One region of the Providencia manganoxydans genome, then DNA from elsewhere that is predicted to be linked to it. Evidence: predicted binding sites of a transcription regulator. Region 1 holds the regulator's gene; each other region holds the start of a gene.
The links. The regulator LexA, encoded in region 1, represses DNA repair genes until DNA is damaged. The targets are predictions, from matches to a motif close to TNCTGTATGTACATACAGNA.
Positions count from the first base shown of each region.

Region 1 (7,777 bases):
GAAAAACATGGATTAGTAGGCTCAAACAATAACTTAAACACCTATGTTAGTGAAATAAGAAAAAATTTGAACTTATTGGTATTGATCCAAAATCTATTGTTACAGTACCTAAAAGAGGTTTTCGCTTTGACTGTAAAACAGTAGAAATAATCACCCAAGAAAATAGTGTATCTAGCTTACCAGAAGAGGAATTTATACATTATGGTGACAAACCCAAATCAACCAATATTGTTCATCACGATGAGAACAGTATTGATCCTAATAAAACACATGATAATCAAAGCATAATAAACAAAAATGCTGAAATTCATGAATTCTTAACTGTTGCCCAAGAAAATAAGAATGAAACCGCATTAACTCAACCAGTAAAAAAACAAGAAAACATTAGAAATAATTATGTTTTATTCATTTTAATTGCAATTATTACTGTTTCATTAACGTTAACTTTTCATTTTATAAAAGATTCTGATGCCAGTATGCAAATGAATGGCTACATTGCAGTGAACCAAAGAGCTCAATGTATTATTCAGATCCCCATTCATTTAGCTGAAAATTCATCTAAAGATCATCTCGATTTTATCAATAGAAAACTTGATAAATATAATGTTGATTGTAATCAGCCGAAACGCATCATTTTACTTTCAGAACCCAACAATATGCAGCCTGCTGATAAAAACCTTTCTATCAGTATTTGTAAAGAAAAAAATACTCAATATGACTGTGTCTCGATCAATGATCAGAGAATTTAAATGAAAAAGTATATTTTATTATCTTTGCTTGCTGTATTTTCAGCCTTATTTACGGCAGTTTTTCTTCATCAAAAAAGCCATAATATTAATATGTGTCATTCAGAACTTTTATGGATAAAAGATAACGGAACAGATGAAGGCTTGATACTAAAATCAAAAACCAATATTCTCATTGACAATGATAATACTGGTAGAATAAAGATGTATGGCTATATAAAACAAAACAATGTATTTTATCGCTTAGATAGAGCTATATACTTTAACTTTCAATCAATTGATAAAAATCATCATTATTCCATACATATTAGCCAACTATCTATAACAAACTCAGATAATGTGCCAAAAGAGTTATTTGCCAACTTTATTCAGTTAGAAGAAGAAAAGATAAACTACTACGTTAGCATTACTAAAATGGATGATGATATTTATATTCTAACAGATGAAGCTTACTCATCTTTTACTTGTTACGTAGAAAAGTAAAAAATCAAAATACTAGCAACATGAAAAAATAATAAGCACACTATTTTAGTGTAACCATAGCAAGGATAATTCATTTACTAAATATACTAGGAATAACTGTTTCATTAGTCACTAAAGTTGACTTAGTATAAATGGGAACGTTAATATTAACTTTTATACTCTAAATAATTCGAGGTGCAGCTAGGCGACAAGTGAACGAATCGCCAGGAGCATAGAGCACTATGTGACGGGCGTGAGTGAACGTAGTCAACAACGCTGAAACTTAAAGTATGACGAGTATATATTGTATAATCCTTATTGATACAAAATTAATATCCAACCTAATATCAAACATAAATGAATATAGTTATCGCTCATATTTTATATAATTTGGCTGATATCGCTTTATGACAAACGACCGAACAGAATTCATGTTGCTTACTATTTGATTCATCCACTGTTAATGGAGTATGCCCTGATGCTCAATGAGTTTGGCTTAATAAGGCACCTTTTCCCCAAATTGAGTTATACCATCTCTAAATCAAATTATTGAGTGGCAAGCAACAGAACTAAAACTTGTTGGTAACTTTCATTAAAAATGCGAGGATTACCTAGATATTTCTAAATTATGGTAGACTACCCTCAACAGCAATAACAGTTTTGAGTAGGGCTCTCGACCATGAAAAAAATGAATGAAGAAAAGTTGCTCGCAATGGCTGCGCGGTTATGTGGAGCTCGAGGTGTTAGGCTCACATCGCAGCGAGAAACTGTTTTACGTTTGATAGCTAAACAACACGGAGCCATCAGTGCATACGATTTACTTGACCTGCTCCGTGAAGTAGAACCACAAGCTAAACCCCCTACTGTCTATCGTGCTTTAGAGTTTTTGATGGAACAAAGCTTTATTCATAAAATAGAATCCACTAATAGCTATGTTATTTGCCATCATTTTGATAACCCGAGTCATATATCAGTAATGTTAATCTGTGATCATTGCGGCAGTGTCGCCGAAAGTGATTGTGGGGTAATTGAAGCTGCCATTTTAGAATTAGCCAAACAAAATCAATTTCAGCTACGTCATACTGTGGTAGAAAATCATGGGGTATGCCAAGCTTGCAGCGAAATCGTGAATTGCCGAGATCATCAACATTGCGATCATGATCATCAACAGCCCTCAGTAAAAACAAAGAAAAAAACTTAAAAAAAGAGCTATTGATAGGCTGATAGGCTGATAGGCTGATAGGCTGATAGGCTGATAGGCTGATAGGCTGATAGGCTGATAGGCTGATAGGCTGATAGGCTGATAGGCTGATAGGCTATATTAAACCATCCGTTTTCCTACCCATCACGCTTTAAATTGAAAAATAAACACTTATATCGCGGGCAGATCCCCAAAAACATTAATGGGTACAATCTGCCAGCAACATTTTAATCATCTTTACGATGCAATCTTAGCACCATTCACCATTACGGATCACCCCCACAGCTAACCCCTCAATCGTGAAGTTTTGCTGGCGTAGATCGACAATAATAGGTGCAAACTCAGCGTTCTCCGCGATTAATTCGACACGATTACCTTGTTGTTTAAAACGCTTTACCGTTACTTCATCTTCAATTCGTGCGACCACAACTTGCCCATTATGGACATTTTGGGTTTTATGAACAGCTAACAGATCACCATCCATAATACCAATATCTTTCATCGACATACCATTCACACGCAGTAAAAAATCCGCATGTGGTTTAAAAAGTGCTGGATCAACTTGATAGTGGCTCTCTATATGCTCTTGAGCTAATAATGGTTCACCCGCAGCTACACGGCCAATCAGAGGAAGCCCTTGAGTATCATTCTCTTCTTCAAGCAGTAAACGAATACCGCGAGAAGCACCAGAAACAATCTCAATAACCCCTTTACGCGCTAACGCCTTAAGATGCTCTTCTGCCGCATTAGGCGAACGAAAACCAAGGCTTGCTGCTATTTCAGCGCGTGTAGGTGGCATACCCGTCTGAGAAATGTGATCGCGCACCAGATCATAAACCTGCTGTTGTCTAGCCGTCAGTGCTTTCATCTCGTTCCCCTGTTTGTTTATACAGTCAGACTGTGAGTATATACAGGTAAATGAAGATTTGAAACACTTAAATCACGGAAGTGCCACATTTATCGAGACTAACCGACACTTTAAGACTAACCAGCAAAATAACGCTGCCACAATACTGTAGCCCAGATAACTAGCGCCAATCCAATTGTGATAAATACCGCCGCCGAACCGATATCTTTTGCTCGTCCCGATAATTCATGGTATTCACTACCAACACGGTCGACAACCGCTTCAATTGCACTATTAACTAACTCTACAATAGCTACCAGCACAACAGAACTAATCAGTAATAGCCGATCGACATAACTGACGTCCAAATATAAAGCAATAATTACCGCAAAGATCGCAGCTACCGCCTCTTGGCGAAATGCCGCTTCATGCACCCATGCCGCTTTTAATCCCTTAAGAGAATACCCCGCAGCCTTAATTACACGGGTGAATCCCTTAGTTTGGTTTGCCATATTTATTCCTCAAACTTACAAACGTTCATCATTTTTTGCGGTCAAAGTTAACTGTCAGTAACAGATTTACCCGTTGATTTCTGGTATGCTTACAAAGCATTGTTAACAAGAGGCTATAATCATTTATGTCACTATGGCGTAAAATATATTACAACACGTTGAATTTACCACTTAAATTACTGGTAAAGAGTAAATTAATTCCAACGGACCCAATTTCAGAGCTTGAGCTGGACACGACTCGGCCCACATTATATGTGTTGCCTTACCATTCAAAATCTGACCTTTTAACATTACGTCACCAATGCTTATCTATCGGCTTGCCTGATCCTTTAGTCGATAATGACATCAACGGGACTAAATTACCTGCTTACGTCTTTATTGATGATGGCCCGCGGGTCTTTCGCTACTACTCCCCAGATCCGCGTAAAGAGTCGGTAAAAATATTTCATGCCTACCTAGACTTACATCGCAGTAATCCGAATCTCGACATTCAGCTATTGCCTGCGTCTGTCATGTTTGGTCGTGCTCCTGGGCGTGAACGTGAAGGGCATACTCCTGCACCGCCATTACGTTTGCTCAATGGTATTCAAAAATTCTTCGCCGTCATCTGGCTTGGGCGAGACAGCTTTGTGCGATTTTCACCGATTGTCTCGATGGGATTAATGGCACAAGAGCATGGTACAGATACCATTATCGCGAATAAATTGGCACGTGTTGCACGCATTCATTACTCACGCCAACGTCTTGCGGCTGTCGGCCCCAAACTTCCTGTACGCCAAGAGCTATTCAATAAATTATTGACCTCAAAAGCAATTGAAAAAGCGGTTGAAGACGAAGCTCGCAGCAAAAAAATACCATTGAAAAAAGCCCAGCAAAATGCTGTGAGTATGATGGAAGAAATAGCGGCTAACTTTTCTTATGAAGCTGTACGATTGACTGATCGAGTACTTGGTTGGACGTGGAACCGTTTATATCAAGGGATCAACGTTCAGCACGCAGAGCGCGTACGCCAATTAGCACAAGATGGCCATGAAATCGTTTATGTCCCTTCCCATCGTAGCCATATGGACTACCTACTGCTTTCATATGTTCTCTACCATCAAGGGCTGGTTCCACCGCATATTGCAGCGGGTATTAACTTAAATTTCTGGCCTGCTGGGCCAATTTTCCGCCGTCTTGGTGCGTTCTTTATTCGCCGAACGTTTAAAGGAAATAAGCTCTATTCAACTGTTTTTCGCGAATACCTGAGTGAATTGTTTGCACGTGGTTACTCGATTGAATATTTTGTCGAAGGTGGTCGCTCCCGTACTGGTCGTTTGCTTGAACCTAAAACAGGGACATTATCGATGACCTTGCAAGCCATGCTACGTGGAGACTCTCGTCCTATCACCATAGTGCCAATTTATATTGGCTATGAGCACGTTATGGAAGTGGGAACCTACGCCAAAGAGTTACGTGGCGCAGAAAAAGAAAAAGAAGGCTTTTTCTCAATGATCCGTGGCCTACGTAAATTACGTAACTTAGGTCAAGGCTATGTGAACTTTGGTCAACCGATATCGCTCACCCAATATTTAACTAAGCACGTGCCTCATTGGCGTGATTCCATTGACCCTATTGAGCCACAGCGTCCAAGTTGGTTAAACCCTGTTGTCAGTGGTTTGGCTGATAACATTATGGTCAATATCAATAATGCAGCAGCAGCAAATGCAATTAACCTTTGCTCAACCGCATTACTCGCTTCACGTCAACGTTCATTAACTCGTGAACAATTAATTGAGCAAGTTGAATGCTATCTACAACTATTGCGTAATGCGCCTTATACCGCAGATGCTACCACGCCAAATAAAACGGCTGAGCAACTGTTAGAGCACGCACTACAAATGGATAAATTCGAAGTTGAAAAAGACAGCATGGGGGATATCATTATTCTCCCTCGAGAAAATGCCGTTTTGATGACTTACTACCGTAACAATATCCATCACTTGCTGGTACTCCCCTCACTTATTGCCAGTATTCTGCTGCACAATGAACGTATCAGCCGACAAGAGATCCATTATCAGGTTGGGCAAATTTACCCATTCCTCAAAGCTGAGCTGTTTATGCGTTATAACAGTGAGTCGCTAACTGAAGTGGTTGACACTTTGATAGATGAACTAACCAGTCAAAAGTTAGTCTGTCTAAAAGAAGACGATATTGTGGTATTAAATCCACGCCGTATCCGCCCATTACAGCTATTAGCCGCCGGGGTTCGCGAAACCTTGCAGCGTTATGCCATCACATTATCTCTGCTCAATGCGAGTCCTGAAATTAGCCGTAATACATTAGAAAAAGAGAGCCGTATGTTAGCTCAGCGTCTTTCTGTATTGCATGGCATCAACGCGCCTGAGTTTTTTGATAAAGCCGTATTCTCAACACTAGTAGAAACATTACGCGAAGAAGGCTATATCGATAATGATGATAATGATATTTTCACGGCAAATGCGAAAAAACTGTACGCAGTGATTGCTCGCTTAATGTCACCAGAAATACGTCTAACTATCGAAAGCGTTAGCCAGCCAGAAGAGCGCGCTGCGGAAAAAGAGAGCGAGAAATCAAAACAAGACTAGCGATTTGGGTATAAAGAAATAAAACGGGGCATAATACTATTCATATTCCCTGACTAGTCCTGATATAGGTTGACAACTTTTCAGGTATAAAATGCTCGATGAACCTCATCGGGCGTTTTATAGTTTAATGATAAATGAGGTCGCCTTTCATTATAAATCTGTATTGATTCTTCAACCAACCTCCTAGCCTGTTCTAAATTTCTCGGCTTTATTAACAAATATTCCATTTTTAATATCCCATTGACTCGCTCTGCTAATGCATTTTGATAACAGTCATAGCCATCCGTCATAGAACATTGAATATTATGTTTTTATGGATTTCCTGATATTCCGACGAACAGTATTGTAAGCCTCGATCTGAATGATGGATCAAGGTCGTGGTTGAACTTCGTTTTTTTAATGCTTGTACAAATGATTTCTTGACGGCTTTTGTTTTCATATTGTCATCAAGATGATAACCCACTATTTTTCGCGAATAAGCATCGGTGATCAGACTTAAATAAGTATCTCCTTCGTGTGTGGATAAATACGTAATATCAGCAACCCACAGTTGCTCCGGTTGTGAAGGGATAAACCCTGATTTAATTAAATTTGGATGTCGATGAAATCGATGATGACTCAATGTTGTTCGATGATATGACCGCTTATTAGGCACTAATAAGCGATGTTCTCTCAACAAAGAAAATAATCGGTCACGACCAATAATTAATTGTTTTTGTTTCAAAAGAAAGTGTAATTTTCTCACCCCAAGCCTAGGGTGAACTGTTCGCTCAGATTTCACAGCACAAACAATAATTGCATCTAATTTTTTCCGCTTATCAGACGTATCTTGACGTTTGTAATAGGCTTGCCGAGTGATTTTCATAAAACGACAAGCTTTGGTTACGGTGAGTTTTTCAACCGTTTTTTCCTTAATAACTCGGCTTTGCGCTTTTTTGAGAGGCGAGCTCCAAAATCCCTATCCATCACTTTGACAACCGCCTCAAAAAAATCAGCTTTGAGCTGCATCTCCTCAAGCTCTTTTTCAAGGGCTTTAATGCGTTGTTCAGGTGTTTGTTGCTCCGAGGTTTGGTTCATAGCAGCACCTTTATAAAGAGTATTGGGCGTACCTTCCGACCAATCTAATCTACCATGCTTACGTAACCAAACCAAAACAGTTGAACGCCCCTGTATGCCATATCGATATTGAGCTTGTTTATAGGTGAGCTCGCCTTTTTCTACTTGGTCAACAACCGCCAGTTTAAAGGCAAGAGAATAATCACGTTGAGTTCGTTTACCTATTGGTTTCATTACACTCTCCAATTTTAGATTGGAAAAGTGTCAACTTTATTTAGGACCGGTCACCCCTTATAAATAAAGCCCCCGCGTTAAAACGTGGGGCTTTTAGTCATCAAAGATAACAT
Region 1 is NZ_CP067099.1:543,161-550,937, reverse strand. Features, by position in the region: gene JI723_RS02375 (winged helix-turn-helix domain-containing protein) at 1-144, shown strand, start outside; gene JI723_RS02370 (hypothetical protein) at 477-749, shown strand; gene JI723_RS02365 (FidL-like protein) at 750-1,229, shown strand; gene zur (zinc uptake transcriptional repressor Zur) at 1,888-2,409, shown strand; gene lexA (transcriptional repressor LexA) at 2,660-3,277, opposite strand; gene JI723_RS02350 (diacylglycerol kinase) at 3,394-3,768, opposite strand; gene plsB (glycerol-3-phosphate 1-O-acyltransferase PlsB) at 3,894-6,374, shown strand; partial or broken gene JI723_RS02340 (IS3 family transposase) at 6,455-7,664, opposite strand.

Region 2 (7,777 bases), 890 kb from region 1:
GAAATTACGGCTTTAGCCGCAGCATCGATAGCACTAGAGATGCTTTATTTGCAAGCATCTAAAAAATAAGATGTCTTAATATTAGGCTGTCATCTAGGCAGCCTAAATTTTAACTCGCTCAATCTGCATCAGCATTGCCTACCTTCAGCGAGCTGAGCCACATAGTGTATCGATACTCCTTTCCTATCTTCACTTGTTGCCTATCTGCATCTCGAATTATTTGGAGTTATAGACGATTTATTAAGCAAATATGGACAAATAGCATTTTTTGCCATACTTCTTATTGTGTAAATCTACCTCTAATTAACTAGTATTTTGCTTTTTAAAGTTATTCATATCGAAAATGTAAGTGATTCTCACTCAAAGATAGTGCAATCTATTATTATATTCTCTAATAACAGCCTATTATCATTACTTTGTAACTTGTTGTTAATCTTGCTAACGTAATTATTAGTTTGAGTCATTCATTTTAACGGCTTTCAATGGGAGAATACTTATGGCACTGAATAATAAAGTCATTTTAGTTACTGGTGCAGCACAAGGTATTGGGCGTGGTATCGCATTACGTCTAGCAAAAGAAGGTGCTGATATCGCACTGGTTGATCTGAAAAAAGATAAACTGGTCGATGTAGCTAAAGAGATTGAAGCACTAGGCCGTAAAGCGACCACATTTGCAGCGGATGTCAGTAAACGTGAAGAGGTTTTCGCTGCTGTTGCACATGCAGAGGCCGAGTTAGGTGGCTTTGATGTCATGATTAATAATGCGGGGATCGCACAAGTAAAACCGATCGCAGATGTTCGTCAAGAAGATATGGATCTTATCTTCAAAATTAACGTTGATGGTGTGATGTGGGGTATTCAAGCCGCTAGTGAAAAATTCCAGCAACGTAAACATAAAGGTAAAATTATTAACGCCTCCTCCATTGCAGGGCATGATGGTTTTGCCATGCTAGGGGTTTACTCAGCAACGAAATTTGCTGTACGCGCACTAACTCAAGCCGCGGCAAAAGAATATGCAAGTTCAGGTATCACCGTTAACTCATACTGTCCAGGTATAGTAGGAACAGACATGTGGGTAGAAATTGATGAACGCTTCGCTGAAATTACAGGAGCTCCAAAAGGTGAAACCTATAAAAAATATGTAGAAGGAATAGCATTAGGCCGAGCACAAACCCCAGAAGATGTAGCAGGCCTAGTCGCCTTTTTAGCGAGTGATGATTCTGATTACATTACCGGTCAGTCTATATTAACTGATGGCGGTATCGTCTATCGCTAATGCTCGTCAAACTTTCGAGCTGTAGCTTTGCTGATGGCGTTCGCTCACACTAGTCACATACTCATGTATGCGCCTAGCGATTCGCTGACTTGTCGCCTCGTTACAGCTCGAATTATATAGAGCACCGCTCGTCAAACTTTCGAGCAGTAGCTTTGCTGATGGCGTTCGCTCACACTAGTCACATACTCATGTATGCGCCTAGCGATTCGCTGACTTGTCGCCTCGTTACAGCTCGAATTATTTAGCGCATCGCTCGTCAAGCTCCGAGTTGTAACTTTGTTGATTGCATTCACTTACGCGAGTTACTATTTATATGTGTGACTAGCAATTCGCTGACTTGTCGCCTCGTTACAGCTCGAATTATATAGAGCACCGCTCGTCAAACTTTCGAGCTGTATCTTTGCTGATGGCGTTCGCTCACACTAGTCACATACTTATGTATGCTCCTAGCGATTCGCTGACTTATCGCCTCGTCAGATTTAAGTTGTAGCCTTATTAATAGGAACTGTTCATATTCGTCACCTATTTATGCATGTGACTAATTATTGATATATAAGAATGGATGAGAGATTAAATAAATATAGATTTTAAATTGTATTAAAATGTTTAATATTAACTTTCTACATAATAGTTTTGTTTTATAGTTATTGATTAATGGATTAGCCACATTGCAAACTATTTTAAATAAATATTAATTATAAATAATCCAACCTAAACTTAACTCTGTTAAAATTCTTTTGCTAATACATTAATAAATAATATATTCAATGATGCATATATGGTTTAGCCTAATTAAGGCTTGAGTAGAATAATCAATAGCTTTAATTTCGCGATATTTTCATTTATATAATAAATAAATTGATATTTTTCAAATAAACCATTTAATAAGGAAAGTTTATGTCGAATACCATTAAAGTAATGACGTTAAATACTTATTTACTGCATATTCCCTTCTTTAGTATTAGCGCTCTAACACAAGACAAGCGTATTAATGCAATGATAAAAGATAATATCTTTGAAGATATAGATATTGTTATTTTTCAAGAGGTTTTTAACTATGACTCTGAAAAAAAATTGCTATCTGGCATGCGTGAATTGGGTTTCTTCTATCACACACCTGTTGCAGCACAATATAATGAATCGATATTATCTTATTGTGATTCTAATCATTGCTGGAATGCTAAAAAAGGAGGATGGGATGTTATTCAGCAAGTCAACTCAGGTATTACTATTGTGTCTCGCCATCCTATTATCTACCGTGAATATCAGCTATTTGAAGATGCAGGATGTGGAGCTGATCGCTTTAGTGCCAGAGGAGGAGTTAGAGCGGTTATCGATATTAATAGTAAAGTGGTAAATGTATTTGGTACACATATGCAATCCGATGATAGCTTCTGTATTATGAGTCATCCATCTTCACATCGTAAGTCACAGTTAGCTCAATTGGTGAACTGGGCAGAACAATCAACGAGCGATGACCACCAAGCTATTATTTTAGGCGGAGATTTAAATATCGATTATGGTTCTGATGAATATAAGCAAGCATTAAAAATTATTGGTTGGAGAGAGCCTGAAAACTTTAATCCACAGCCATCTTGGGATTTCGCAACGAATAATATCATTCGAGAAGCTTCACCAGATGAACGGCATCGTTGGCATTTAGATTATATTTTTGCAAAAAATGTAGTTTCAATTAATGAACAGACGCGTGTTATAAAAACAAAGCAAGGCTATGATTATAATAATAAGCTATTTTTTGATTATTCTGACCATTATCCTGTTGTGGCTGAAATTGAATTATATTAATTTCAGCCATGGCAATGGTGCAGAGTGGTTCATACGATCAGACGTTTAAATGAGTTAAAATACGTTCGGCCTGCGTCCATAGTAATGAACCACCTTCATTTTCTAAAATAAAATGTTGGCAATTAGAGAAACGTGTTGAAAGTATTTTACCGAAATCAGGTGAATGGACGGTACTTTCATCTTTTTCCCCATACCATAATAATACTGGACAATGGATATCTTCGGGCTGAAATTTCCACTCTTGAAATGAAATTAATAGATCTTGTACGTATCCTAAATTACCTTGATGAAAAGCTTGATTCATACAGTCGGTATAGGCTTGCAAGAAGGTAGGCTCATTATAAAATTCTTGATCGATTTCTGCGCTATAGTGGAGTATAAAGGCCAGCAGCCATGGTGCACTCACATTCTTTTGTAACCAATCTGCAAGCGCTTCTGGGGTATTTCTGGCCTGTTCTTGCATATTGATAATATCAGAACGCAATATGGCTCTTGTTGCAGGATAGTCAAATTGATCTTGCCCAGCGACAATGGATAGCGAGCTCGGATGTCCATAAAAAGCTAAAGCCATAGCAAATACAGCTCCTTGGGAAAAACCAACCACAGAATATTGTTCAATCTGTTGTGAATTGAGTAACGCATTAACATCGACAGCAAAACTTGCTAACGATTTCTGTGGATCTATAGAAGAGCGGCCTAGGCCTGCACGCTCAGGGACAATTAACCTAATGTTCAACTTATCCAGTAATTCGATCCCAAAACCTAAAATTCCGCTCATGCCAGCCCCTGTACAAAAAACCACAGGGTAGCCGGATACAGGGCCTGATTCATACCAACTTAAATGACGATTGTCAGGTAGTTGAATTGAATATTGTCGAGAGTTAACGAACCGATTAGTTTGCATTACTGGATCCTAGCTGTCGTTCCAAAAAACAAATATGCTATGTTTTAGGGGATTGTATTGATATAAACGCGTCACACTTCGAGTTGAGCACTTCTGGCGGTGCCATTTCGTTTTCTATATTGCTAGCGACTCGAATGAGCTAGGGTATAAAATTATGAATACGCACACTATTTACAATATATTTCTTTGAGCATAGTTACTATCAAAGTGTGTTAAGCGTATATAGTAAAAGAAGAAGTATGTTGAATGCAAAGCTAATTATAGCAAATAGCAATGTTTTTTGACCGTGTTAACTCATACACGTTACATCACTTTTTATATCTCTGGCCTTATCATATAGCTGAAATTCTAATTATTTAGGGTATATTACTGTCTCATTTATTATTTCTAATAGGCGTTATTATGGGATTCTCTGATGCAGAAAAACAATGTTTACTAGCGGTAAAAGGGGTTGGTCCTACCGTGATTAGTCGTCTTGAGCAAATGGGGTTTTCATCATTATTGCAGTTAAGTGAAGCATCTTATGACGAAATTTTAATTTCTGGAGCTGCTTTAACCGGATCAAGCTGTTGGAAGAATAGTCCTCAAGCAAAAAAAGCTGTTGAAGGAGCTATAGAGGCGGCACGGCATTCACTGAAAGAGAAATAGATCTAAAGACATAATTAAAAGATTATCTCTGTTATTTTTAATTAATACTTAGCCGCTGTTTTTACATGAAAGACTAAGTAATTTGATTTACGATTAGCGAAATCAAATTACTTATATTTTTATAACTATGTTTAATAAAATGGTAAAGTTTATTTTATGTATGGTTATCATGGCAGTAGCCAGCACAGAAGAGGTAAATTATTTTCCTGATCAATGTGAAAGTTATAAAGGAATGCCAAAGAAAATTGCTGCTATTACATTTGCTGAACGAAAAATCACTCAACAGTCAGAATATTTAATCACGTTATTTGATGGGCCTACGGTAACGAAAAGAATTCCAGTTTTAGGGTTAAGGGGAGGGGATTATAACAAGAAAATGTTTGGTATCATTGAAATGGCATTCTCAACAGGGAGTCTTGTTACGATCCAGCACTGTGAGCAAGGAAACATTGCAGGATTGATGATCAGTTCTATCAATCAATTTTAAAATGCCTTGCCAGAAGCGGAGCTGTAAAATCTTTTTTAAGGTAAAAACCTCTGGGAAGGGTCATGATCGTTTGGCCCGATTCACCAATCCCTTCTGTTAGGGCTTTGCTATTTGCCGCCTTGGGGCGTATTTGTAAAACCTGTCCATGCCGAGCAGTAATCGTTTCGACTTTTCCTAATACAATCAAATCCATCAGCTCTTCCCAATCTTGACGTAATAATTTTTCTTCCAAAGGAGATGGGCTCCACAATAATGGGCTTGCCACACGTCGCTCGGCAAGTGGTATTTGCCGTTCACCTTCGATAGGAAACCAGAGCACACGTGAAAGCTTACGATAGACATGACTATTTTCCCATGTTAACCCGCTATTGCCAGTGAGAGGAGCAACAGAAACAAAGGTTGTTTCAAGAGGTACGCCATGGCGATCTATAGGAATAGTTTTTAGTTCAACACCAATATTTGCAAAGTCTTGTTCTGGCTTACTCCCTGCGGTGGCACCTAAGAAGTACTCAAGCAGCATACCAACCCAGCCTTTATCACGTTTTAGATCTGGAGGGATTGGTAAACCTGCATAGCTTGCTAGCTCGCCAAGTGTATAGCCTGCGAGAGCTTGTGCTCTAGCCATTAGCACAGATTCATTTTCAGGGGGTAAAGGTGGTGTAAATTGCATAATGCGATGAAATAATAGCCAAAAAAAATCCACAAGGTATATTCAGTATATCACTTTTTATAAGAGATTATTAATATATTGATATATAAGATAATAATTGCCTTTAATAAAAAAAATAAAACTAAAAAAAATAGGTTATTCACGTTCATCCCATGCTAATCACAGGGTCATGCACTGAGTTATCCACAGGTTTATTGGATAACTGTGAAAAAATTTAATTACTGTGTGTATTTACAGCCTTGACTTCGTCATTTTGTTGAGCTTCGTCACATAAAATGAGTAAGTTAAGTACATTACTTGTGGATAAATCATACATTGTTTGATCTTTGCTCACTTGAACTCCTAAACAAGGATGATGAAAAGATAAACAGTGAATAACTTGCCTTAAATCGCGTTATCCTTATGATTTATTAGAGTTTAATAAAAATGGTTAGTTTGCTTAATTAATCCCTTTAAAGGATATACCCTGATTACTATCGTGTTGTTAACATAGATATCCACAGAAAAAGTGAATAACATCCTTATTATTCACTTACAATGTTTATAACTTCTATGATTTCTGTGTATTATCCTCAGTGGGTTTAAACCATGCAGATTTAAAATCGAACCAACCGAAAGTATTCATCCTTGCTCCACGCATGGTTTTTTGCCCTTGTAACTCTAACCAATGGTGGAAAATAGGATGGAATATCTGTGAATCAACAAGACTTTCACACCAAGACTCAACATTTAATTGTTGATTTCGCCATTTAACGAGCTCTTCGTTTAACGAGTTACCTAAGCATTGACGTAAGAGTGGAATTTCGTACAAAGTAGCAAAAATAGAAAATTCCAGAGGTTTAAAAAAGTTAGCAGTGGCTAACCAAATATCACTTTCGACATCACCATTAAACCACGCTTGATAATCAACAATTTGTATTTTTAATTCAATGCCTTGTGATTTTAAAACGCGTTTCATGATCTGGCTAATCGCATAAAACTCATGGTGCTGTTGGTAAAAGGTGACGGTGAGCTGAGTAAGATCGGCTGGTTTTGGTAGCGGTGTTAGCATCTTACTGTGATGCCAATGAAGCAATAAGCCATAGGCAGGCGCCCAGTGCCGTTGATAAAAGGATTCACAATGAGCTAATAAATTTATTGGCGTCAAATAACTGCACAGCCATTTACGGATATCACTGCGTTGAGAAAGCGAAGAGCGTTGATCCATCAACAAAAAGTAACAACCTTCCTCCATTCTGCTTTCTAGTGAATCATTAGGTGTATTGTCACTGTCCATTTTTAATGTGGTACAAACCATTTGTTCAGAAAGCTCTGGTACGACCCAAATAGTCACTTCATCGAGTAGTGCACGATAGCCAAAGTATCGCTCAAATGCGGTAATGGTAAGTTTTTGAGGTAAGTTTTTTTCGACGAGATAAGGTCCTGTACCAATAGGCAATTTATTAAAATTTTCAAGGCTTTCCCATTCTTTAGGTATGATAGCCGCATGAGGGCTACCTAATAATAATGGGAGCTGCTTATCTGGTGAACTTAACTGAATATCAATCACGTAAGGCAGTGGGGATGTAACAGATTTAATATGAGAAAATAGTGGCCAACAATGACTTAAGCGCATTAGTGAGCTAATAACGTCATCGACTAACATTTCTCGTCCATGATGAAAATAGATTGCTGGTCTTAAATAAAAGCGCCATTCGGTATCACTAATTGCTTGCCAATAATGAGCTATCCCATTTTCGACTTCCCCTTTTTCCTCATTTATATGGGTTAGCCCGTTAAAGATTTGGCTCATTAAATGAATTTCAGAGCGGCGTATTGGTGTTCCGGGCAGCAAATTAGGAAAATCACGATAATAAATGATACGTAATAGGTTTTTGCCTTGGCGATAGCTTCTTTCCAGCTCAGAAAGCACCATTTGGCGAATAGTTTCTTTGTCACCGACTAGTGCGACTAATTTTTCAATACTTTCTTCTTTTAATAAGCGTT
Region 2 is NZ_CP067099.1:1,430,658-1,438,434, forward strand. Features, by position in the region: gene speB (agmatinase) at 1-69, shown strand, start outside; gene JI723_RS06195 (acetoin reductase) at 497-1,276, shown strand; gene JI723_RS06200 (sphingomyelin phosphodiesterase) at 2,174-3,082, shown strand; gene JI723_RS06205 (alpha/beta fold hydrolase) at 3,120-3,986, opposite strand; gene JI723_RS06210 (helix-hairpin-helix domain-containing protein) at 4,389-4,634, shown strand; gene JI723_RS06215 (hypothetical protein) at 4,804-5,121, shown strand; gene mutH (DNA mismatch repair endonuclease MutH) at 5,108-5,791, opposite strand; gene sgrR (HTH-type transcriptional regulator SgrR) at 6,342-7,777, opposite strand, start outside.
Region 2: the regulator LexA is predicted to act here: its motif matches at 6,011-6,030, upstream of mutH (DNA mismatch repair endonuclease MutH).

Region 3 (7,777 bases), 1.9 Mb from region 1:
TAAGGGAACATCATGGAATCAACCACTCGTACAATAAAAACCCCTAAGAACATAGCTCTTGTTGCCCATGACCACTGTAAGTCTTCACTACTCGCTTGGGCAACAAAAAATAGTGAACAACTTAAGCCACATCAACTATTTGGAACGGGTACCACCGCTAAATTGCTTACCCATCACACTGGGCTGAATGTAACAGGTATGCTAAGCGGTCCAATGGGTGGTGACCAACAAATTGGCGCTATGATTGCTGAACAAAAAATTGATGTGCTAATCTTCTTTTGGGATCCGTTAAACGCCGTTCCTCATGATCCCGACGTTAAAGCATTATTACGCTTAGCAACGGTTTGGAATATTCCTGTAGCGACTAATGCTGCAACGGCAGATTTTATCATCACCTCCCCTTACTTTAAGGGTGAAATAGATATTGTGATCCCTGACTACCACCACTATCTACAAGAACGTACAAAATAAAAATTGAGGTGCCGACTCATCTGTTCGGCACCATATCACTATGGCTTTTTCTGTCTAGGAACGCCTAGTTGCCTCAGTATTTCGACAAAGTCTGAAGGTTCATCAGGGTTATAAAGTAACCATACTTGCTGTTTTGCACGCGTCATTGCCACATACAAAAGCCGTCGTTCTTCAGCGTGCTCAAACTCTTCATGCTTAGGTAACAATACCTGCTCCATCACGGATTCTCTAGGTGCAGCAGGAAACCCATCTTTACCTTGATTGAGCCCACAAATGATCACATGGTCAGCTTGCTTACCTTTAGATGCATGAATTGTCATAAATTCAATGTTGAGTTTTGGCCAACGTGTTTTTGCTTTATTTAAAATGTCAGGTCGTAAGTAATGATAACGAGCCAAACATAAGATAGTTTCATCATCCGTGACGTAGCCACTCATTTTATCTAATAAGCGTTCTAGTGCGTTTTCATATAATAAAATAACTGATTTTTTGTTCCCTTTTACTAAGCTATTTAAAGGTTTATCTAGCTGAGTAGGATTCTGCAAAATAAAGCTATTGGCAATTTCCCCTATCCTTTCATTAAAACGATAGGTGGTATCTAAAGCACATTGAGCCCCTTCGCCAAAATTGTGTTCAAAAGATGTCGTGAGATCCAGCTCAGCGCCACTGAAACGATAGATGGCTTGCCAATCGTCGCCGACGGCAAATAGTGCGGTTTGTTTATTTTGCTGACGCAACGCTTGTAATAATTTAGCTCTTAATGGCGAAATATCTTGAAATTCATCGACTAAAATATGTTTCCATGGACTAATAAAGCGACCTTTTTCAAGTAAATTAATTGCTTGATGAATTAATCCTGAAAAATCAATGGCACCTTCAACTTTTAAGGCGTTTTTCCATGCTTTTAATAATGGAGACATCAATCGTATACGCTTTTGAAAGCGATCTTTATACTGCTCATCAGCGGATTCGATCATCTCTTTTTGGCTACCGCCATGCATACGCATTAAGCCTAACCAACGTTCTAAGCGGCTAACAACTTTTTTACTGATTTTTTCATCATGCCAAAATTCACCTTCTGGCACATCCCATTGTAGCTCTTCGGTCAACCATTCACGCCAGCCTTTTGCTTGTGCTTTTTTACTCGCGCACTGCTCACGCCACTCGTTAAGCAATAGCTCCCCTCGTTTTTGTGTATCCGTTTCTAGTTCACTGATCACCGGCGATTTATTGCTACCTTCACGAATAATATGTAAGGCTAGTGCATGGAAGGTTTTTGCTTCTATATCATCTTGATGTAAACGTTGTTGAATACGTTCGTTCATTTCTTGTGCGGCTTTACGACCAAATGCAAGTAATAATATTTGATCTGCTTTTGCTAGCCCTCTTAAAAGCAGCCATCCAGCCCTTGCAACAAGTACTGACGTCTTCCCACTTCCTGCGCCTGCGAGAACTAAAACATTATCTTCACCGTTAATAACGGAGAGTGCTTGGCTAGCGTTAAGTGGCGATGTTTCAACATGTTCGAAAAATTCACTGTAGCGTGACAGTATTGAATCGCACCACTGTTGATTAGTCCGTTGGCGACAACTTTCACCGTTATTCAGCCATTGTAAGCAATACTGATAAGCGGCAGAGCAGTTTTCAAATTGGCTTACGCGAGCCAACGGTAAAGGAAGGGATGAAAACTGTTGGGTGATATTGTGACGAAATGATGCTAATTCACGTAGACTGAACCATTTATCTTGTTGTATTTGTTGTTGAATAGAGTTTGCGAGCGTTGCAAGCACTTGAGCACTAATTTCGCTCATTTCATGGCTCCATAGCTGCCATTTATCATTTAAATAATGATAAAAACGCTGTGTTTGCTTCCACTCCGTTCCATGTAAGCGGACAACTTGCTCGTCCGCCAATTCAAATTCCAACTCTCCCCAAACAATCCCTCTTTTGCAGCGAATATCAATTAATTGGTTAAAAGGGATGAGATACTGATGTTTTTCACCACTTACCTCAATGCCTGCATTTAATAAGCGTACCCGATTATAGGGATGCTGAGCCAGGCGCTGCCCAATCTGTGTTGATTTCAGTTCCATACACCTTGCACCTGAATTATCCAATAATGAAAATGATGGCTGCTTGATTTCAGACGGTTTTTTATTACTTGCAAACAGGCTATCCTATATAGACTAGGGAATGTTTGCCTCTGAGGTACTTTGTGTTAACGCTGCTTACCAGTTATCGTCGTGTTTTATATAACAGCCATGCTTTATATTATATCCGAATATTGATTGCCCTGACAGGGACGACACTGTTCCCTTGGTTATTAGGTCAAGATCCTAAAGTCACGATACCACTCACGTTAGGTATGGTTGCCGCGGCACTCACTGACTTAGATGATAGACTAACTGGCCGTTTAAAAAACCTTGTCATTACCCTGTTATGCTTTTTTATCGCATCCGTTTCAATTGAGCTACTTTTTCCTCACCCAATTTTGTTCTTTTTTGGGTTAGCACTTTCAACTTGCGGCTTTATATTGCTAGGTGCATTGGGGCAACGCTATGCGACCATTGCCTTTGGTGCTTTATTGATTGCTATTTATACCATGTTGGGTGTTCCCATTTTTGATACTTGGTATCAACAACCTGTTTTACTGCTAACGGGTGCAGTTTGGTACAATTTATTGACTTTAATTGGTCATATTCTCTTTCCTGTTCGCCCGTTACAAGATGCAATTACTCAATGCTATCAACAGCTCGCAGCCTACCTAGATGCCAAAGCAAATTTATTTGACCCAGACTTAGAAGATGGTTATCAACAATCTATCTATGATTTAGCTATTGTTAATAGCGCGTTAGTCAACACCATGAATCAAGCTAAAATAGCGCTTCTCAGTCGATTAAAAGGCGATAGAGGACAAAAAGGGACACGTACTACATTACAATATTACTTTGTTGCACAAGATATTCACGAGCGAGCCAGCTCATCCCATATTCAATATCAGCAATTGAGTCGCACATTGCGCCATAGTGATATTCTATTTCGTTTTCAGCGCTTACTGACCATGCAAGCAAGGGCCTGCCAACAAGTCGCACAATCAGTATTGTGGCGTAAACCTTATCAACATAACCCGCGCTTCGAAGGTACTTTCAGCTATCTTGAAAACTCACTTCAGCTCTTAAAACAACAATCACCTGATTTTCATGAGGTAAAAGCCCTTTATAACCTACTCAAGAATTTAAAAGGAATTGATGTACAGTTGAGAGGGCTTAGTCTTGAACAAAGTTCACGACAACAAAATACAAAACAGCTTGAACAACTATCAGATGAATCACTATCTGGCTTCAGTGATATTGTGGCGCGTTTTAAACATCATTTAACCCCTAAATCGGCACTATTTCGCCACGCAGTCAGGATGTCACTACTGCTATGTACAGGTTATGGCATTATTCAATTGTTTGACTTGGAAAGAGGTTACTGGATCCTCTTAACTAGCCTATTCGTTTGTCAACCCAATTATAACGCCACCAAACGACGCCTAGCTTTACGTATTATAGGAACCATTATTGGGATCCTCGTTGGGCTACCGCTGTTAAACTTTATCCCTTCAATGGAAGGGCAACTGACACTAATCGTGATCTCAGGATTACTGTTCTTTGTTTTCCGCAGTAGTCAGTATGCACAAGCCACACTGTTTATTACCTTACTAGTCCTCTTTTGCTTTAATTTATTAGGTGAAGGGTTTGAAGTCGCACTTCCTCGCATTATCGATACTTTAATAGGTTGCTTTATCGCATTTTTGGCGGTGAGCTTTATTTGGCCTGATTGGAAATTTCGCCAATTACCACAAGTGGTACAAAAAACCATGGATAGCAACTGTCGCTACTTAGATGCCATCTTACAACAATACTATCAAGGTAAAGATAATAGCCTTGAATACCGAGTAGCACGCCGTGATGCACATAACAATGATGCAGAGTTTGCCTCTGTCGTTTCTAACATGGCAACCGACCCTAAATCCTACAAAGTAACTCAGGAACAAGCTTTTAGGCTTCTATGCCTTAATCATACTTTGCTGAGTTATATTTCCGCATTTGGTGCTCACCGAGAACAAATACACAATGAAGAAAATCTTGCTATTTTAAGTGATGCAATCTGTTATGTTGAAACATCACTGCAAATCGCCACATTAGATGCCCATTCAGAAGAAAAGTCGGAATGCTTACGTGAAAGCATTACTCACCGAATTGACAATATTACTGCGAGTGACGATGAAAAAACTGGATTAATTATGGAGCAAACAAGATTATTGCTTGAACTCATCCCTGAAATTAAATCCATGATTAAACAGATTAATGCGCCTCTTAGTTCTTCAAGTGAAACCAATACGGCATAACGCATAGAAATAAAACTGATGAGCGGGAGCCAAAATTGCCTTATATGATGATCTTGGCCCCCACTCTTTCAATACCGATTAAAATCACCCTACGCTGTTGTACCAGTTAATTAGCTCTTGTTTAATTGGTGTTGGTAAAACAGCACTATGGTAACCTTCTATCGCCCCAGCCAATCCAATTAATAATTTAATACTTGGAGGAAAACGCCCAAATTGTTTTAATTTTAGAAAACAAGCCTTAGCCCCTATTTCACGTAAATCCTCCGCTTTATGGATACCTATCTTACCGAGCGCTCTTTCAACCGACATATTCATATTAGGAAGATCTTTGATCCTTGTTACCATTGATAGCTTTATCTTCTTCTCCTCAAGCGCGGAACGATAAGCTAAGTCAATGCAGTGCATTAACAGTTCTTCGTTGTGCCAAATTTGCTCTGAAACACGATAGTAACGTAACTCAAGTGGGATACCCTTTTTACTGAAAATCAAGCGTTCTAAGTTAATAGATTCAAAGTAACTTCTCGCGAACAAACATCCCCTTAAATAAAACCATCCTTCTAATATAAGACCAATAATTGCGTTATCAATAATGAGACAATCACCGCCAAAATGATTCTTCCGTTTAATTTCCCCAAAACGTTTTAATAGTTGATCTAACCAATAATCATTTTTTTCCATTAAAGACATACACCCAAACTCCTTATGAGTATTCATCCATCTTGATCCTTGTTGTAACTATAAATATCTAAATTTAACAGACAATTAGCAAATAGATATTTTGAGAGAATCCACCAAAAACTCCAAGAATATTGCAGATAAAAACAACAAACTTGCGAAGCGCTTTGAAAAAATAGGCTTGATATTGGATAAATATACAGTTACTGTACATACATACAGTTTTGTTGGCGAGGTGAATTATGGCTATCTATTCTTGGAATAAAATAACTGAACATTCTGTAAACCACTATGCTCAAACAATGTCTTCAATAACCCAAACGGGTAATGCGCTACAGCAAGGTATGGTGAGTGAACTCATCTATGATGAAAAACATCCTATTATGGATTGTATTTTACTGCCTATGTTGCGCCAGTTCGGTATACAGTCACGTTGGTTGCTTTGGTTAAGCCCGAATAAAAAGCTGAGCCGTCATTGGCTAGAGCAATCTGGTTTGCCTACTAATAAAATCATGCAGTTAAATAATATGGCTTCAATCACAACTATTGAGGCAATGGAAAAAGCACTGAGAAGTGGTAATTACAGTGTAGTGTTAGGTTGGCTTCCAGAATTAAGTGAGCAGGATTTTTGTCGATTACAAAATGCAGCGCAAGAAGGTCATTCTATTGGTTTTATTATGCGCCCACAAAAAACACATAATATCGCGGGTATCCATTCTGGACAGCAAAATAACCTAAAAATTCACTCTAACTATTATCACTAGCCAAGATTAAGAATATTCTTAGTAAATTTGACATTTGGATAAATCAGTCTAGGAAATCGCCGAAAAAATAATTGAGATCAAAGGGATAGATTATAATCAACTCAGAATGTGATTACGGTTATCTCTCTGATTTATCCACTAAAAAAAGTTTTTTTATAACGATTTTTGCTGCCTCTACTTGTATCTTTTTAAGTTCGTTGTAGACTTTAGCTTGTTAAGGTTATGGCATTATTTTTTACTTTTTATAAATTTTTGTAGATAATGTCAGCGAAACCTAGCAAGTATTTTAAACCAATGGCGAATAATAAGGCTCATTGAAGCCATGCCTATATTGGATGATAACGAGGCGTAGAAAATGAAAAAGACAGCTATCGCAGTAGCAGTGGCAGTAGCAGCTTTCGCAACTGTTGCGCAGGCAGCTCCAAAAGACAACACTTGGTATACAGGTGCTAAACTGGGTTGGTCTCACTATGAAGATACCAAATTCACACCAGTTGACCGTACTGACTCTGTAGGTAACAGCACTGATCGTGATACTTTCGGTGCTGGTGCATACGCAGGTTACCAATACAACCAGTACATGGGCTTTGAGCTTGGTTATGACTGGTTTGGTAAAATGAAATACAAAGGTGCTGGTAACAGCGGCGACCTGAAATCTATGGGTGTGTCTCTGACTACCAAACTGAGCTATCCAGTAATGGATGACTTAGACGTTTACACTCGTTTAGGTGGTATGGTTTGGCGTACAGACGTTAAAGCTAACCAAGAAGGCTTTGATAAATACAAAGAAAACGACACTGGCGTTTCTCCTGTATACGCACTGGGTGTTGAATATGCAATCACTCCAAACTGGGCAACTCGTTTAGATTACCAATGGGTTAGCAACATCGGTGATAAAGACAACCTAGGCGTACGTCCTGACAATGGCATGCTGAGCGTTGGTCTAGCATACCGTTTCAACCAAGAAGCAGCTCCAGTTGTTGAGCCAGCTCCAGTTGTTGAGCCAGCTCCAGTTGTTGAGAACAAGCGTTTCACTCTGCGTTCAGACGTTCTGTTCAACTTCAACAAAGCAACTCTGAAACCAGAAGGTCAGCAAGCGCTGAACGAACTGTATAACGAACTGAGCAGCATCGACCCAACTCAAGGTCGCGTACTGGTAGTTGGTTTCACAGACCGTATCGGTTCACAAAACTACAACCTGCCACTGTCACAAAAACGTGCTCAGTCAGTAGTTGATTACCTGGTATCTAAAGGCGTTCCAGCAAGTGCAATCGCTGCTGAAGGTCGTGGTAAAGAAGATCCAGTAACTGGTAACAAATGTGACGACGTTAAAGGCCGTGCAGCTCTGATCGAGTGTCTGGCTCCAGACCGTCGCGTTGAAATCGAAATTCAAGGTACAACTGAAGTTGTAACTCAACCAGGTGCTTAATTCTTAGCCCTAGTTTGAATTTCAGACTGAATATCAGAAACCCCA
Region 3 is NZ_CP067099.1:3,005,409-3,013,185, forward strand. Features, by position in the region: gene JI723_RS13545 (methylglyoxal synthase) at 13-471, shown strand; gene helD (DNA helicase IV) at 510-2,564, opposite strand; gene yccS (YccS family putative transporter) at 2,687-4,864, shown strand; gene JI723_RS13560 (TfoX/Sxy family DNA transformation protein) at 4,949-5,551, opposite strand; gene sulA (SOS-induced cell division inhibitor SulA) at 5,782-6,303, shown strand; gene ompA (porin OmpA) at 6,659-7,732, shown strand.
Region 3: the regulator LexA is predicted to act here: its motif matches at 5,744-5,763, upstream of sulA (SOS-induced cell division inhibitor SulA).